DNA from 2 places in the Stutzerimonas sp. NM35 genome. Region 1 is predicted to be linked to the other one. Evidence: predicted binding sites of a transcription regulator. Region 1 holds the regulator's gene; the other holds the start of a gene.

What was found. The regulator sigma-54, encoded in region 1, starts transcription at its own class of promoters, with help from an activator protein. The targets are predictions, from matches to a motif close to ANTGGCATNNANNTTGCTNT.
Region 2: nirB (nitrite reductase large subunit NirB) is a predicted target of sigma-54. The motif match lies at 5,444-5,463, and genes of this name have one in related genera.

The regions. Positions count from the first base shown of each region.
Region 1 covers NZ_CM137728.1:2,666,941-2,674,929, reverse strand. Annotated here, with positions in the region: gene ptsN (PTS IIA-like nitrogen regulatory protein PtsN) at 58-522, opposite strand; gene hpf (ribosome hibernation-promoting factor, HPF/YfiA family) at 526-834, opposite strand; gene ACYCFC_RS12470 (RNA polymerase factor sigma-54) at 930-2,438, opposite strand; gene lptB (LPS export ABC transporter ATP-binding protein) at 2,584-3,309, opposite strand; gene lptA (lipopolysaccharide transport periplasmic protein LptA) at 3,309-3,872, opposite strand; gene lptC (LPS export ABC transporter periplasmic protein LptC) at 3,859-4,431, opposite strand; gene ACYCFC_RS12450 (KdsC family phosphatase) at 4,440-4,961, opposite strand; gene ACYCFC_RS12445 (KpsF/GutQ family sugar-phosphate isomerase) at 4,962-5,942, opposite strand; gene ACYCFC_RS12440 (ATP-binding cassette domain-containing protein) at 6,194-7,009, shown strand; gene mlaE (lipid asymmetry maintenance ABC transporter permease subunit MlaE) at 7,002-7,799, shown strand; gene mlaD (outer membrane lipid asymmetry maintenance protein MlaD) at 7,799-7,989, shown strand, end outside.
Region 2 covers NZ_CM137728.1:1,023,205-1,031,193, forward strand. Annotated here, with positions in the region: gene ACYCFC_RS04930 (protein kinase domain-containing protein) at 1-1,495, opposite strand, end outside; gene ACYCFC_RS04935 (formate/nitrite transporter family protein) at 1,517-2,329, opposite strand; gene nirD (nitrite reductase small subunit NirD) at 2,391-2,768, opposite strand; gene nirB (nitrite reductase large subunit NirB) at 2,768-5,326, opposite strand; gene ACYCFC_RS04950 (glycosyltransferase family 2 protein) at 5,547-6,782, shown strand; gene ACYCFC_RS04955 (NAD(P)-dependent oxidoreductase) at 6,892-7,989, shown strand, end outside.

The DNA.
Region 1 (7,989 bases):
CGTGAGGGACTGATTGCGGACACGTCTCGCTCCCTGGTTGCGGGTCATCCGGCCTGTTTAGTGGCCGTGCTGGATATCGACCACTGCCTGATACAGCTCCTGGCCGGTTGCGACGTTGCGCAGCCGCTCACGGACTTCTTCCTGGTCCAGCATGCTGGCAATCTGGCGAAGCAGTTCGAGGTGCTCGTCGGTCGCGGCTTCCGGTACCAGAAGCACGAACAGCAGATCGACCGGGGCGCCATCGATGGCATCGAAATCCACCGGCGCGTCGAGTCGCAGCACCGCACTGAGCGGCGTCGTGCAGCCGGGCATCCGGCAGTGCGGTATGGCGATGCCATTGCCGAAACCGGTGGAGCCGAGCTTTTCGCGTGCAACGAAGCTTTCGAAAATATTCTGTGTGTCGAGATCGGGAAGGTCCTGGCCGATCACCTTGGCGATCTGTTCCAGGACGCGTTTCTTGCTGCCGCCCGGTACGTTCACGAGTGAACGTCCGGGGGCGAGGATGTTTTCGAGTCGGATCATGGGTCAGCGAGCCACGGCACCCTGGTTATGGTCGAGTTGTTTCTCTTTGTGCTTGATCAACTGTCGGTCGAGCTTGTCGGCGAGCAGGTCTATCGCAGCGTACATGTCTTCGTGTTCGGCATTGGCGACTACTTCGCGACCAGCGATATGCATGGTGGCTTCGGCTTTCTGCTTCAGTTTTTCAACCTGCAGAACGACCTGGATATCGATGATGCGATCGAAATGCCTTTCCAGCCGCTGCAGTTTCTCATCGATATAGTCACGCAGTGCTTCGGTTACTTCCAGATGAAGGCCGGTGATCTTGACTTGCATACTGCTTCTCCTTGTTGCTTCGGGCGAATTGACGGGCCTGGAGCCCGTCACCGGAAGAAATCGGCCAGGTCGCCTGGTTTCTAGCAAACCTGTCTTTACAACAATCGCTTGCGCTCGCTGGATGGCGCAATGCCCAAGGATTCCCGGTATTTGGCGACGGTTCGGCGTGCCACCTGAATACCCTGCTCTTCAAGTAGACCAGCGATCTTGCTGTCACTCAATGGCTTTTTGGGGTTTTCCGCCGCCACCAGCTTCTTGATGATCGCGCGAATGGCGGTGGATGAGCACTCGCCTCCTTCGGCGGTGCTGACGTGACTCGAGAAAAAGTATTTCAGCTCGTAGATGCCACGCGGCGTATGCATGTATTTCTGGGTGGTGACGCGGGAGATGGTCGATTCATGCATGCCCACCACTTCGGCAATGTCGTGCAAAACCAGCGGCTTCATTGCCTCGTCACCGTGCTCGAGAAAGCCGCGCTGGTGTTCGACGATCTGGGTGGCGACCTTCATCAGTGTCTCGTTGCGGCTGAGCAGGCTCTTGATGAACCAGCGTGCTTCCTGCAGCTGATTGCGCATGAAGGTGTTGTCGGCGCTGGAGTCGGCGCGCTTGACGAAGCCTGCATACTGGGCGTTCACCCGCAGGCGCGGCATCGCGTCCTGGTTCAGTTCGACCAGCCAGCGGTTGTTGTCTTTGCGCACGATCACGTCGGGAACGATGTATTCCGGTTCGCTCGTTTCGATCTGCGAGCCGGGGCGCGGGTTGAGTGACTGGATCAGGTCGATGACCTGGCGCAGTTCGTCTTCCTTGAGCTTCATGCGCCGCAGCAGCAGGCTGTAGTCGCGGCTGCCGAGCAGGTCCAGATGCTCGCCAACCAGGCGCGTGGCTTCGCTCAGCCAGGCGGTGTGCTCGGGTAACTGGCGCAATTGCAGCAGCAGGCACTCGCGCAGGTCGCGTGCGCCTATGCCGGCGGGCTCGAATTGCTGGATGCGGTGCAGCACCACCTCGATTTCGTCGAGCTCGATCTCCAGTTCGGGATCGAAGGACTCCAGCACTTCTTCGAGGCTCTCATCCAGGTAGCCCTGGGGGTTGATGCAGTCGATCAGGGTGGTGGCGATGAGTCGGTCGGTGTCGCTCATCGGTGCCAGGTTGAGTTGCCAGAGCAGATGGGTCTGCAGGCTCTCGCCCGATGAGGTGCGGGTGGTGAAGTCCCATTCGTCGTCATCATTGCTGGGCAGGCTGCTGGCGCTGGTCTGGTAGATGTCTTCCCAGGCGGTGTCTACCGGCAGCTCGTTGGGAATGCGCTCGCCCCAATCGCCTTCCTCGAAATTTTCCACCGTATTGATGGGTTCTTCGTACTGGCTGTCCGGGCTGCCGTGCTCGGCTGGGGTGTTCTCGGTTTTCTTGTCGAGTGACTCGGCCATCGGATCGGGATTGTCGAAGTCGTCCCCGTCTTCTTCGCGTTCGAGCATGGGATTGGAGTCCAGCGCTTCCTGGATCTCCTGCTGGAGGTCGAGGGTCGAGAGCTGGAGCAGTCGTATGGCTTGTTGCAGCTGCGGTGTCATCGTCAGCTGCTGGCCCATCTTCAGGACTAGCGATGCTTTCATTGCAGAGGACTTCGAACCTTGTGTGCCGGCGCAACCGCGCCTGTTCCGACTTCGCTGGCGCTGCCGCGCCGGTGTAAGCAAATTATATGCCTGAAGAGGAAGCGGTTGGCTAGCCCTGAATGGTCCTGTCGAGCGAAAGGCCGAACTACAGGCGGAATTCATGCCCCAGATAGACTTCCTTGACCAGCTGGTTGTCAAGGATGGTCTGTGCATCGCCTTCGGCGATCAGCTGGCCGTCGTTGACGATGTAGGCCGTTTCGCAGATATCCAGCGTCTCGCGGACGTTGTGATCGGTGATCAGCACGCCGATGCCCTTGGCCTTGAGGTGGTGAATGATCTGCTTGATGTCGCCGACCGAGATCGGATCGACGCCGGCGAAAGGCTCGTCGAGCAGGATGAACTTGGGCGCGGTGGCCAGCGCGCGGGCGATTTCGACGCGACGTCGTTCGCCGCCGGAGAGGCTCATGCCGAGGCTGTCACGGATATGGCTGATGTGGAATTCCTGCAGCAGCCCTTCGAGGGCCTGCTGACGACCGCTGCGATCCAGATCCTTGCGGGTTTCGAGGATGGCCATGATGTTGTCGGCAACCGACAGCTTGCGGAAGATCGAGGCCTCCTGCGGCAGGTAACCGATACCGGCACGTGCGCGACCATGCATGGGCAGGTGGGTGACATCCTGCTCGTCGATCAGCACGCGGCCCTGATCGGCTTTCACCAGTCCGACGATCATGTAGAAGCAGGTGGTCTTGCCGGCACCGTTGGGGCCGAGCAGGCCGACGATCTGCCCGCTTTCGATGGACAGGCTGACGTCGCGCACCACCTGGCGGCTCTTGTAGCTTTTGGCCAGATGCTGGGCCTTGAGGGTTGCCATTACTCGCTCTGCTCCGCAGCCGGTGCTTCTGTGGTGGAGGCTTCCTTCTTGCGCGGCTGGATGACCATGTCCACGCGCGGGCGCGGGCTGGTCACGTCGATGTTGGTGGCGCGACCGGCGTTGACGATCTGGCGCTGGGTGTCATAGACGATCTTCTCGCCCTCGAAGGTGTTGCCTTCCTGGATGACCTTGGCCTGATCGATGAGGATGATGCGTTCGTTGGCGGCGAAATATTGGATGGTCAGGCCGTAAGCCTGGACGATTTCCTTGTCCAGCGCCGGCTTCTGCTCGTAGTAGGCCGGTTTGCCGATGGAGGTGAAGACCTCGACATCGCCGTTGGCGTCCTGGGTGATGGTCACCGTATCGCCGGTGATCTTCATCGTGCCTTGGGTGATGACCACGTCGCCGCGATACACCGCGACGCCTTGGCGGTCGTCCAGTTCGGCGGTATCTGCCTGGATGCGGATCGGCTGGTTGCGATCTTCAGGAAGGGCGTGGGCGTTGCTGCCGAGCAGGAAAATGCTCAAGCCGAGCAGAAATGGGAAAGTCTTAACGCAGCTCATGCTGGCCTCTTACGTTGGATAGCAGGAGCATCCTGCCTTCATTCAGATACGCTTTCATGCCCGTGGCGGTGGTCACGCCGTTTGCGGCGACGATTCTAACGGGTTGGCGGGTCTCGGCATAATCCTTGTCGGGGAGTACCGTCATCCGGCTGGTGGTGAGGATGGTCGGGCGGCCCTTGGCGTCGGTGCGCTCGATCCGGACGTTGTCGATCAGCTCGACGTCCTCGCCTTGCGGGCCGACTTCGCCGCGCTCGCTGGTGATATGCCACGGCAGCTCGGTGCCGCGGTAGGATTGCAGATCGGGGCGGGTCAGCAGGCTGATGTCGCTGGCCTTGATGTGTTCCAGTTTTTCCGCGGTCAACTCGTAGTTGCGCTTACCGTCGGGTTGGTACTGCACCGTTCGGGAGTTGATCACATAGAAATCGATTGGCGACTCCTCGGTGGAAGTCATGCCCGGTTGCTGCATGAAGCTTTCCGGGCGGATGTTCCAGTAGCCGACCGCAGCCAGCAGCAGGGCGATCAGCAGCAGGATGGCGGGAAGGCGGACTTTGCTCAGCATCGAAACCTCTAGAGATAGGCGGACTGGGCGGCTTCGAGGCTGCCCTGGGCGCGCATGATCAGCTCGCAGAACTCACGCGCCGCACCCTCGCCGCCCCGGGCGCTGGTAACGCCGTGTGCATGCTGGCGGACGAAGGCGTCGGCGCTGGCCACGGCCATGCCCAGGCCGACCCGGCGAATCACCGGCAGATCCGGCAGGTCGTCGCCGAGGTAAGCCACTTCAGCGTAGTCGAGCCCCAGCTCGGCGAGCAGTTCATCGAGTACCACCAGCTTGTCTTCGCGGCCCTGATAAAGGTGCTGGATGCCCAGGTTCTGCGCCCGACGCTCGACCACCGGAGTCTTGCGCCCGCTGATGATCGCGGTGCGTACGCCGGAATTGATCAGCATCTTGATGCCATGGCCGTCCAGCGTATTGAAGGTCTTGAATTCGCTGCCGTCGACCAGAAAGTACAGCTTGCCGTCGGTCAGCACGCCGTCCACATCGAATATGGCCAGGCGGATATCACGGGCACGTCGCAGGAGATCATTCATTCATATCACTCCTGCACGCAGCAGGTCGTGCATGTTCAGGGCGCCCACCGGGCGGTCATTGCCGTCCACCACGACCAGCGAGTTGATCTTGTTGTCTTCCATGATCTTCAGGGCCTCGGCAGCGAGCATCTCGGCATTGGCGGTCTTGCCGCGTACGGTCATGACCTGGTCGATGCTGGCCTGGCGCACGTCGATGCCCTTGTCCAGAGTGCGACGCAGGTCGCCGTCGGTGAAAATTCCGGCCAGGCTGCCATCGTCCGCGATGACTACTGTCATGCCCAGGCCTTTCTGGGTCATTTCCAGCAGCGCATCGCGCAGTGAGGTGCCGCATTTCACCCGTGGCAGGCGGTCGCCGGAATGCATCACGTTCTCGACCTTGAGCAGCAGGCGCCGACCCAGCGCTCCGCCCGGATGGGAGAAAGCGAAATCCTCGGCAGTGAATCCGCGTGCTTCGAGCAGGGAGATGGCCAGCGCATCACCGAGGACCAGGCTGGCCGTGGTGGATGAGGTTGGGGCGAGATTCAGTGGGCAGGCCTCGGTGGCGACGCCGGCATCGAGGTTGACGGCTGCCGAGCGCGCAAGCAGCGACTGAGGGTTGCCGGTCATGCTGATCAGGGTGATGCCCAGGCGCTTGATCAGCGGCAGCAGCGTGACGATTTCGTGGGTGGTGCCGGAATTGGACAGGGCGAGCACGACATCGTCCTGGGTGATCATGCCCATGTCGCCATGGCTGGCTTCGGCCGGGTGCACGAAGAACGCTGGCGTGCCGGTGCTGGCCAGGGTGGCGGCGATCTTGCGACCGATATGACCGGACTTGCCCATGCCGACCACGACCACGCGGCCCTTGCACTGGAGAATGAGCTCGCAAGCCCTGACGAACCGCTCATCGATGCGCACCTTGAGTTGCTCGACCGCTTCGATTTCCATGCCGATGGTGCGCAGGGCGGTTTCGATCAGCTGGCTGCTCTGGCTCATGTTCACATCTTCGCCTGAATGAAAGCGCGAGATTATAACGGCAATCCCGCGGCTGCTCATGGAAAAGCTGCGGTCTTTTGTCTGCGGTTTAACTGAACACTGGCTGAACGAACGATGTGATTCATGCGTCGACACAGTCATGCGCTTTGGAGGCCTTTGGCGCGATGCTATAGTTCGCGCCCGAAAACGGTCGCGTGTGAAGTATCCCCGGAGTGCCGGTGGACGTCTGATCCGCAGGCTGTATCCAAGGAGAACCGATGAGCGTTGCCAGCGGCTACGCTGTCGAGCTGAAGAATCTGACCTTCAAGCGCGGCGAGCGAAGCATTTTCAATAACGTCGATATTGCCATTCCGCGCGGCAAGGTGACGGCCATCATGGGCCCGTCCGGCTGTGGCAAGACGACTCTGTTGCGCCTGATTGCCGCCCAGCTCAAACCGGCCAGCGGTGAAGTCTGGGTGGCGGGTACCAATTTGCCGACCCTGTCGCGGCGAGAGCTGTTCGACATGCGCAAGCAGATGGGCGTGCTGTTCCAGAGCGGCGCGTTGTTCACCGACCTCGATGTTTTCGAGAACGTCGCCTTTCCGTTGCGTGTTCACACCAAGCTGCCTGAAGAAATGATCCGCGACATCGTTCTGATGAAGCTGCAGGCCGTAGGGCTGCGCGGTGCCATCGAACTGATGCCCGACGAGCTGTCCGGCGGCATGAAGCGGCGCGTGGCGCTGGCGCGGGCGATTGCGCTGGACCCGCAGATTCTCATGTACGACGAGCCCTTTGCCGGTCAGGACCCCATCGCCATGGGCGTGCTGGTGAAACTGATCCGTCTGCTCAACGATGCGCTGAGCATCACCAGCATCGTGGTTTCCCATGACCTGGCCGAAACCTCCAGCATTGCTGATTACATTTATGTGGTCGGTGACGGGCAGGTGCTGGGCCAGGGTACGCCGAGCGAGCTGCGCGATTCCGCCAATCCGCGTATCCAGCAGTTCATGCGGGGCGCGGCGGACGGACCGGTGCCTTTCCATTTTCCTGCGCCGGCCTATGCCGAGGATCTGTTGCGAGGTCCCGATGCGTAAAGTGTCCCTTGTCGAACGGGTCCGCAGGGTTGGCGAGGCCGGAATGAACGTGGTCGCCGCGCAGGGGCGCGCGACGCTGTTCCTGTTCCATGCCCTGTTTGGCCGCAGCGGGCTGGATAATCGCTTTGCCCTGCTGGTCAGGCAGCTGTACTCCGTTGGCGTGCTGTCCCTGGCGATCGTGGTGGTTTCGGGGATTTTCATCGGCATGGTGCTGGCGCTGCAGGGCTACAGCATTCTCAGCAGCTACGGTTCCGAGCAGGCGGTGGGGCAGATGGTTGCGCTGACGCTGTTGCGTGAGCTGGGGCCGGTGGTGACGGCGCTGCTGTTCGCCGGGCGCGCCGGTTCGGCTCTGGCCGCCGAGATCGGCAACATGAAGTCCACCGAGCAGCTCTCCAGCCTGGAGATGATCGGCGTCGATCCGCTCAAATACATCATCGCGCCGCGTCTCTGGGCGGGTTTCATTTCGCTGCCGCTGCTAACCGTGATCTTCAACGTCGTGGGCATCTGGGGCGGCGCCATGGTGGCGGTGGACTGGCTGGGCGTCTATGAGGGCTCGTTCTGGGCCAACATGCAGAACAGCGTCAGCTTTACCTCGGATGTGCTCAATGGCGTGATCAAAAGCCTGGTGTTTGCCGTCGTCGTCACCTGGATCGCGGTGTTCCAGGGCTACGACTGCGAGCCGACCTCCGAAGGAATCAGCCGCGCCACCACCCGGACCGTGGTCTACGCCTCGCTGGCGGTGCTCGGCCTCGACTTTATTCTGACCGCCTTGATGTTTGGAGATTTCTGATGCGTATCCGCACCCTGGAAATTGGTGTTGGCCTGTTCCTTCTGGCGGGCGTGCTGGCCTTGCTGCTGCTGTCGTTGCGCGTCAGCGGGCTGAGTGTGGGTAATGCCGATACCTACAGGCTTTACGCCTATTTCGACAATATTGCCGGTCTTACGGTCAGATCCAAGGTGACCATGGCGGGTGTGACCAT
Region 2 (7,989 bases), 1.6 Mb from region 1:
CATGGTTACGGATCGGCTGATAGTGGAGCTTGTTCTGCGCCGCGCGGGTACGGCAGCGCACCACCTGCGTGCCGTAGGGTAGCTTGCCGGTGAGCATCTGGTAGGTGATGACGGCCAGGGAAAACAGGTCCGAGCGGGGCGTGCCGGCTTCGCCGAGAAAGTATTCCGGCGCGGTGTACTGAGCAGTGCCGAGCAAGTCGCTGCGCTCGATGGGCGAGGCGACCTCCATCAGCCCGGCCACTCGTGCCGAGCCGAAATCGATGATTTTCACCATGCCCGCGGCGTTGATCATGATGTTGTCGGGGCGCAGGTCCTGATGCAGCATTTCCAGCCGGTGGAAGGCACGCAGACCACTGGCGATCTGCTCGACGATGCCGCGTACCGTCTCCAGATCGGGGCGGGGGTTGTCGATCATCCACTGCCTCAGTGTCCGGCCTTCGATGAATTCGCTGACGGTGTAGAGAAAGTTGCGCGAGCGTGTTTGCGGGCAGGGCTTGACCACATGGGGGTTGTCGATTCGGCGGGCAATCCACTCTTCGGTGAGAAATCGCTCCAGATAGGCTGCGTTGTGCTGCAGCTCGATGGAGGGTGTTTTGATGATCACCCTTTCGTTGTCGCTATCGTCAGTCGCCAGGTAGACATGGCTGCGGCTGCTGGCGTGCAGCTCCCGAACGATACGGTAGCCGTCGAACCGTGCCCGTGTTTCCAGCATGGGTGGGAAGGGTAGTTCGGTGAATTGCCGGTAGAGTTCCTCGGGCGCCTGTGTCGGCAGTCCGTCGAGCCGCACGATCTGCACGGTGAGATTGTCCGTGCTGCCACGCTGGATGGCCTCGTCGACGATTGCTCTGGCGGCGGCATCCAGGTCTGTCGGATGCCGCTCGATGGTATCGATCATGAGGCCTGGGCTGACGTGTTCGTAGACGCCATCGGTGGCCAGGAGAAAGATATCGCCGATGGCCAGCTGTTCGGCGCGATAATCGATTTCCAGCTGGTCATGGATGCCGAGCGCGCGGCTCAGGTAGCTCTGGCCTTCGCAAAGCCACATCCGGTGGTCATTGGTCAACTGCTCCAGCGCTTTGCCCTGGATGCGATAGATGCGTGAGTCACCGGCGTGGAAGAGGTGTGCGGTGGTCGATTTGATCACCAGGGCGCTGAAGGTGCAGACGTAGCCCCGATCCCTGTCGTAGCGGTACAGGCTTTGCTGGCTCTGGGCGTGTAGCCAGGAGTTGGTTGCCATCAGCACGCGCTGTGCCGAAGTCTTCACCGACCAGGCATCGGCAGTGCAGTAATAGTCGGCAAGAAAGCCGGTCACCGCCGCTTCGCTGGCGATATGGCTGACGGTACTGCTGCTGATTCCGTCGGCCACGGCGATGACGATACCCTTGCTGCTCAGCTGCGGTTCACTGGGTATGCAGGCGCCGTGGAAATCCTGATTGCTTTGCTTGCGCCCCTTGTCGGTGTGCTGGCCCAGCGAAATCTTCAGTTGGTCACTCATCGGTGGGCCAGCGTCATCGGCTCAGTGAAACGCCCGTTTTGGCGCGGTCCTGATGTGAGTGGTGTAGAGCGTCAGGCCGGTGAAGGCCAGGCCGCCAACGAGATTGCCCAGCGCGGTGGGGATTTCGTTCCAGATCATGTAATCCATGACCGAGAAATCACCGCCCATGATCATCGCCGAGGGGAACAGGAACATGTTCACCACCGAATGCTCGAAGCCCATATAGAAGAACAGCATGATCGGCATCCACATGGCGATGGCCTTGCCGCCCACGGTGGTGGAGATCATTGCGCCGACCACACCCATCGACACCATCCAGTTGCACAGCACACCGCGCAGGAAGATAGTCGCCCAGCCGGCGGCGCCGTACTCCGCATAACCCAGGGTGCGGGCCTCACCAATGGTGGAAATCTTCTCGCCAACCGCGCCAGGCTCGCTCATGAAGCCCGTGGTGAAGACGAAGGCCATCATGAACGCCACCGTCAGCGCGCCGGCGAAGTTGCCGAGAAATACCAGCCCCCAGTTGCGCAGCACGCCGTTCACGGTCACACCCGGTCGCCTGTCCAGCAGCGCCAGCGGTGTCAGCACGAACACTCCGGTGAGCAGATCGAAGCCCATCAGGTACAGCATGATGAAGCCCACCGGAAAGAGCATGGCGCCTACCAGTGGCGAGCCGGTCTGTACTGAAACGGTTACAGCGAAAACGGCGGCCAGGGCGAGGATCGCACCGGCCATGAACGCACGAATCAGCGTGTCTCTCGTGGACATGAATATCTTCGACTCGCCAGCATCCACCATCTTGGTGACGAATTCCGCAGGAATGATATAGGACATGGTCTGGTTCTCTGTAAGGTCAGGCAGGGCGTAGGGTTCGGGCAGCGGCGTGCCGTTCAGCTCAGGCGGTGGCGATTTCCACCGCATCGCCATTCAGGCGCGCCGGCCAGACCCGCAGGTGCTGTTCGGGATGTTCCAGGCAGCGCCCGTCGGCGAGGCGAAAGTGCTGCTTGTACAGTGGCGAGGCGATCACCAGGTCGCCCTTGAGCTGGCCGACGATGCCGCGCCCGATGACGTTGGCGCCGGATCTGGGATCGCGGTTCTCGACGGCGAACACCTGCTCGCCGGTTTCGCCCTCGGGCAGATGGATCAGTGCGACCTGCCGGCCATCCAGCCAGGCGACCACGCCGGAATGGGCGACCAGATCGCGACGGCTGCACAGGGCACGCCAGTGGGCGGGTTCGACGGATGACAGGCGCAGGGCATTGGACGGGCTCATCAGAGCATCTCCTCGGTGACGGGAATCAGGTGGAGTTCGTTGGCGCGGGCCGGTCGACGCTGGCCGCGCTCCTTGACGAAGTGGATATCGGGGTCGCCGCGTCGGTCGTTGACGAAGGTGCGGAAGCGCTTGAGCTTCTCCGGGTCCTTGAGGGCGTTGGCCCATTCGCACTCGTAGCGGTCGACGACGTGCTGCATCTGCGCTTCCAGTTCGGCGGCGAGATTCAGGCTGTCATCCAGGATGACCTCCTTCAGATAGCCGAGACCGCCTTCCAGCGATTCACGCCAGACCGAGGTGCGCTGCAGCCTGTCGGCGGTGCGGATGTAGAACATCAGGAAACGGTCGATGGTGCGCACCAGCGTCTCGTCGTCCAGATCGGTGGCGAACAGTTCGGCGTGGCGCGGGCGCATGCCGCCGTTGCCGGCCACGTAGAGGTTCCAGCCGTTCTCGGTGGCGATCACGCCGATGTCCTTGCTCTGCGCCTCGGCGCATTCGCGGGTGCAGCCGGAGACGCCGAACTTGATCTTGTGCGGCGCGCGCAGGCCCTTGTAGCGATCTTCCAGGCGCAGCGCCATGGCGACGCTGTCCTGCACGCCGTAGCGGCACCAGGTGCTGCCCACGCAGGATTTCACCGTGCGCAGCGATTTGCCGTAGGCGTGGCCGGTCTCGAAGCCGGCCTCGATCAGATCGCTCCAGATGTCCGGCAACTCATGCAGCTGGGCGCCGAACAGGTCGATGCGCTGGCCGCCGGTGATCTTGGTATAGAGGTCGTATTTCTTCGCCACCGCGCCCAGCGCGATCAGCCTGTCCGGAGTGATCTCGCCACCGGCGATGCGCGGCACCACCGAGTAGGTGCCGTTCTTCTGCATGTTGGCCATGAAGGTGTCGTTGGTGTCCTGCAGCGCGACCAGTTGCGGATCGGTGATCGGCTGGTTCCAGCAGGACGCCAGGATCGAGCCCACCGCCGGCTTGCAGATATCGCAGCCGATGGCGCCACGTCCATGGCGTGCCAGCAGCGTTGTGAAATCGCGGATGCCCTCGACGCGGACGATGTCGAACAGCGCCTGGCGGGTATGGGCGAAGTGCTCGCACAGGCTCTTGTCCACCTCGACGCCGCGTGCGGCCAGTTCGTGCTCGAAGACCTGCTTGAGCAGTGCGCTGCAACCGCCGCAACCGGTGCCGGCCTTGGTGATGGCCTTCAGCTCGCCGAGATCGCTGATGCCGGCCTCGACCTGGCAGCACACCGCGCCCTTGCTGACGTTGTGGCAGGAGCAGATGGTCGCGCTGTCCGGCAACGCACCGGCGCCCAGGGTTGGCGCGCCGCCCGATTGCGGCAGGATCAGGCTGGACGGCTCGTCCGGCAGCCTGATGCCGTTCTGCGCGTATTGCAGCAGCGTGTCGTAGTAGCTGTTGTCGCCCACCAGCACCGCGCCGATGACGTGCTTGCCATCCGGTGAGACCACCAGGCGCCGGTAGCTGGCGTTCGCTTCGTCGATGAACCGGTAGCTTCTCGAGCCCGGCGTGGCTCCATGGGCGTCGCCGATAGAGCCGACGTCGACTCCGAGCAGTTTGAGCTTGGTGGACATGTCGGCGCCGGTGAAGGCCTCATGGGGCTCGCCAGCCAACTGCGCGGCCACGGTGCGTGCCATGCCGTAACCCGGCGCCACCAGGCCAAACACGCTGCCGTTCCAGGCGGCACATTCACCGATGGCGAAGATCGCCGGATCGCTGCTACGACAAGCGTTGTCGATCACGATACCGCCGCGTGGCCCGAGTGCGAGCGCGGCCTGCCGGCCAAGCGCATCCTGTGGACGGATGCCGGCGGAGAACACCACCAGATCGGTTTCCAGAAACTCGCCATCGTCGAAGATCAGGCGCCAGGCGAAATCCGCACCGGGAATGATCGCCTGGGTGGCCCGCGACAGATGCACGCCGACGTCGAGGGCCTCGATCCGCGCCTTGAGCGCCTCGCCACCTTCGGCGTCGAGCTGCACCGGCATCAGGCGTGATGCGAACTCCACCACATGGGCTTCCAGGCCCAGGGATTTCAGCGCATTGGCGGCTTCCAGGCCAAGCAGCCCACCGCCGATCACCACGCCGCGCCGGGCACCGACCGCTGCCACGCGGATCTGGTCCAGATCATCCAGCGTGCGGTAGAGCAGTTGCGCATTGCCCTCCGCACCGGCAATCGATGGCACGAAGGGATAGGAGCCGGTCGCCAGGATCAGCCGGTCGTAAGGCTGGCGACCCTGCGTCGTGAGGATCTCCTGCCGGGCGCGATCAATTTCCAGTACCTGCACGCCCAAGTGCAGCTGCACGCTGTGGTCGGCGTACCAGCCCGCATCGCACAGCGCCAGGGCATCGGCATCGCGCCCGCCGAAGTACTCGGAAAGGTGCACCCGGTCGTAAGCGCGCTGATGCTCTTCGCCGAACACATGAATCTGGTAGCGCTCCAGCGCATCGCGTGCGATCAGCTGTTCAACGCAGTGATGGCCAACCATGCCGTTGCCGACGATGACCAGTGTTTCGCTCTTGAGCGGGAGAACGCTTGCATGCATGACGTGTTCCTCAGTCGAAGCCGTTCCGGACGCCGTCAGCGCGAGGTGACGCCTTGATGAATGCTGCTGGCAGTCCGGGCAGTGCTGCCGGATCGCTCGGCAGGCGTTGTGACTGAGAATGCATCTTGTATGCCAGGGCCGCGAAAGCTGCCGGCAGCCTTGCTTCAGGCCAGCTGTGGCGGGCCTTGGGGGCGTGGACGGGGCGATATGCCAGCAGCGTTTGGCCTGGCTGATCGCCGTGCCAAATGGGTGCGATTACCAACCGTCGGACTCTTTTCAGGGCGAAAAGGTGAAATGTTTCAGGATTTGTCTTCTGCTGCTTGAACCCTGTTCCGCTTTCCCGGTCGGAGCAGAGCGCTATGCCAAACAGCCACCTGTCATCTCGGTCAGAGAGCGAGCCATGGAACAGATATACGCAGTCGTACTGTCGTACAAACGCAAGGATTTGCTCAAACGCTGTCTGGAGAGCATCAACGCCCAGAGCCGCCCCTGTGACGGCATCATCGTGGTTGACAATGCCAGCGGTGACGGGACGCTGGAGATGCTTCTGCAACTTCAGCTACCCACGCTCAGGGTCTACGAGTTGTCGCACAACACCGGCGCATCGGGTGGTTTCAGCGCCGGGTTCCGCATTGCCTACCAGCTGGGCGCCGATTTCGTCTGGATGATGGACGATGACGTCATACCCGAACCGGACGCCCTGCAGCGGCTTGTCGAAGCCGCCGAAACGCTTGATGCCCAGGATCAGCCCCATTCCTTCCTGCTTTCCACTGCCTATACCGAGGACGGGTTGCTGACCAACGTGCCAAATGTCGATGCGCGCAGCAACGCCATCGATTATGAAAACTGGCCGGCCCTGCTGCGGTTCGGCGTGATTCCGGTGCGTCCGGCAACCTTCGTCTCGATCCTGGTGCCCCGCCTGTCACTGCAACGCTACGGCCTGCCGCTCGCGCCGATGTTCATGTGGGGCGACGATACCGAGTTCACCCTGCGCATCAGCCAGCAGACGCCTGGCTATCTGGTGGCCGCGAGCAGGGTGCTGCACCTGCGGCGGGTCAGCGGCTCGATCGATATCCGCCGTGAAACCGACCCGCAGCGGATTGCACTGCACCGGCACTTCATCCGCAACGAGCTGTTCATTGCCCGCCGCTACCATCGTTGGCGCCGTGTGCCGGTGCTGGCTGTTTCGCGCCTGGGCCTGGTGGCCCGCCTGTTTTGGCATGGCCAGTTCATCAAGGCCCGAATGGTGCTGGCCGGCCTGCTGGAAGCGTTCAATTTCTCGCCTGTGGTGGAAGCGGCCGATGCACCTGTCGAGACGCTCGGCGTAACCGTGCGCCAATGGTGTCTGGGGCAGGCGGGCGGCGGGCGAGAAGAGACATTGGCGGTTCAGGATGATCTTCGACTTTGTTGCTCGGCGAGAACGGTTACAGGGCTCACGGACACCTGTACGGATTGATGGCTTTACGCAAACTTTTTCAAATTGTGACGGTCCGACCTAGGGTCGACAAAAAAGGACTTTCAAGATGACCACAACCCTGAAAAGAGTAGGAGTTTCCGGCACAGGCATGATTTCGCGTTGCTTCGTTCGCCTGATCATGCAGCACTATCCAGATCTGCGGATAACCCGTGTCCTCACGCGCCGGGGCATCGATGCGATCGATGATTTTCCGCTCAGGGAGGCGCTGACCAACTCCATTGATGACCTTGTCGAGCACTCTGATCTTATCGTCGAGTGTTCCGGCGATGTGTTTTTCGGTACGCAGGTCATCGAACGCGCTTTCGAAGCCGGCTTGCCGGTCGTCACCGTGAACGCTGAGTTGCAGGTCACCACGGGTTCCTGGCTGGCAGGCAAGGGGCTGCTCACCGAAGCGGAGGGCGATCAGCCAGGCTCGCTTGCCGCTCTGCACGAAGATGCCGTGCAGATGGGCTTCAAACCGCTCGTGTACGGCAACATGAAGGGCTTTCTCAACCACAACCCCAGCCGGGAAGACATGGCTTACTGGTCGAAGCGGCAGGGGATCAGCATCGATCAGACCACCTCGTTCACCGATGGCACCAAGGTGCAGATCGAGCAGGTGGTGGTGGGCAACGGCTTTGGCGCGAGCATTTCCCGGCCTGGGCTGGAGGGCCTGGCCTCGACCGACCTCAACCGCAGCGCCAGTGTGCTTGGGTTGATCGCGGAAAATCTCGGTCAGCCGATAGTGGATTACGTCATACCCAGCGGTTATCCGGCGGGAGGTGTCTTTCTGGTCTGTCGTCACGATGAAGCCCAGGCTCCGGCCATCGAGTATTTCAAGTTGGGTCCCGGCCCGTACTACGTGCTGTCGCGGCCCTTCCATCTCTGTTCCCTGGAGGTCGGCAAGACGGTACGCAGGGTGCTGGCCGGTGGTGGAGTGTTGCTGAACAACTCGACGAAACCGACGCTGGGTGTCGCGGCCATGGCCAAGCACGAGATGAAGCCCGGCGAGATCATCATGCGCGGCATTGGTGGTTTCGATGTGCGCGGCGAAGCGATACGCCTCGCTGACGAACCTGAGCACGTGCCTATCGGCCTGTTGCGCAATACCGTGCTCAAGCGTGCGCTCGAACCTGGCCAGATGATCACCTTCGATGACATCGAGCTTCAGCCGAGCCGCGTGCTGGATATCATTCTCCAGCAGCGT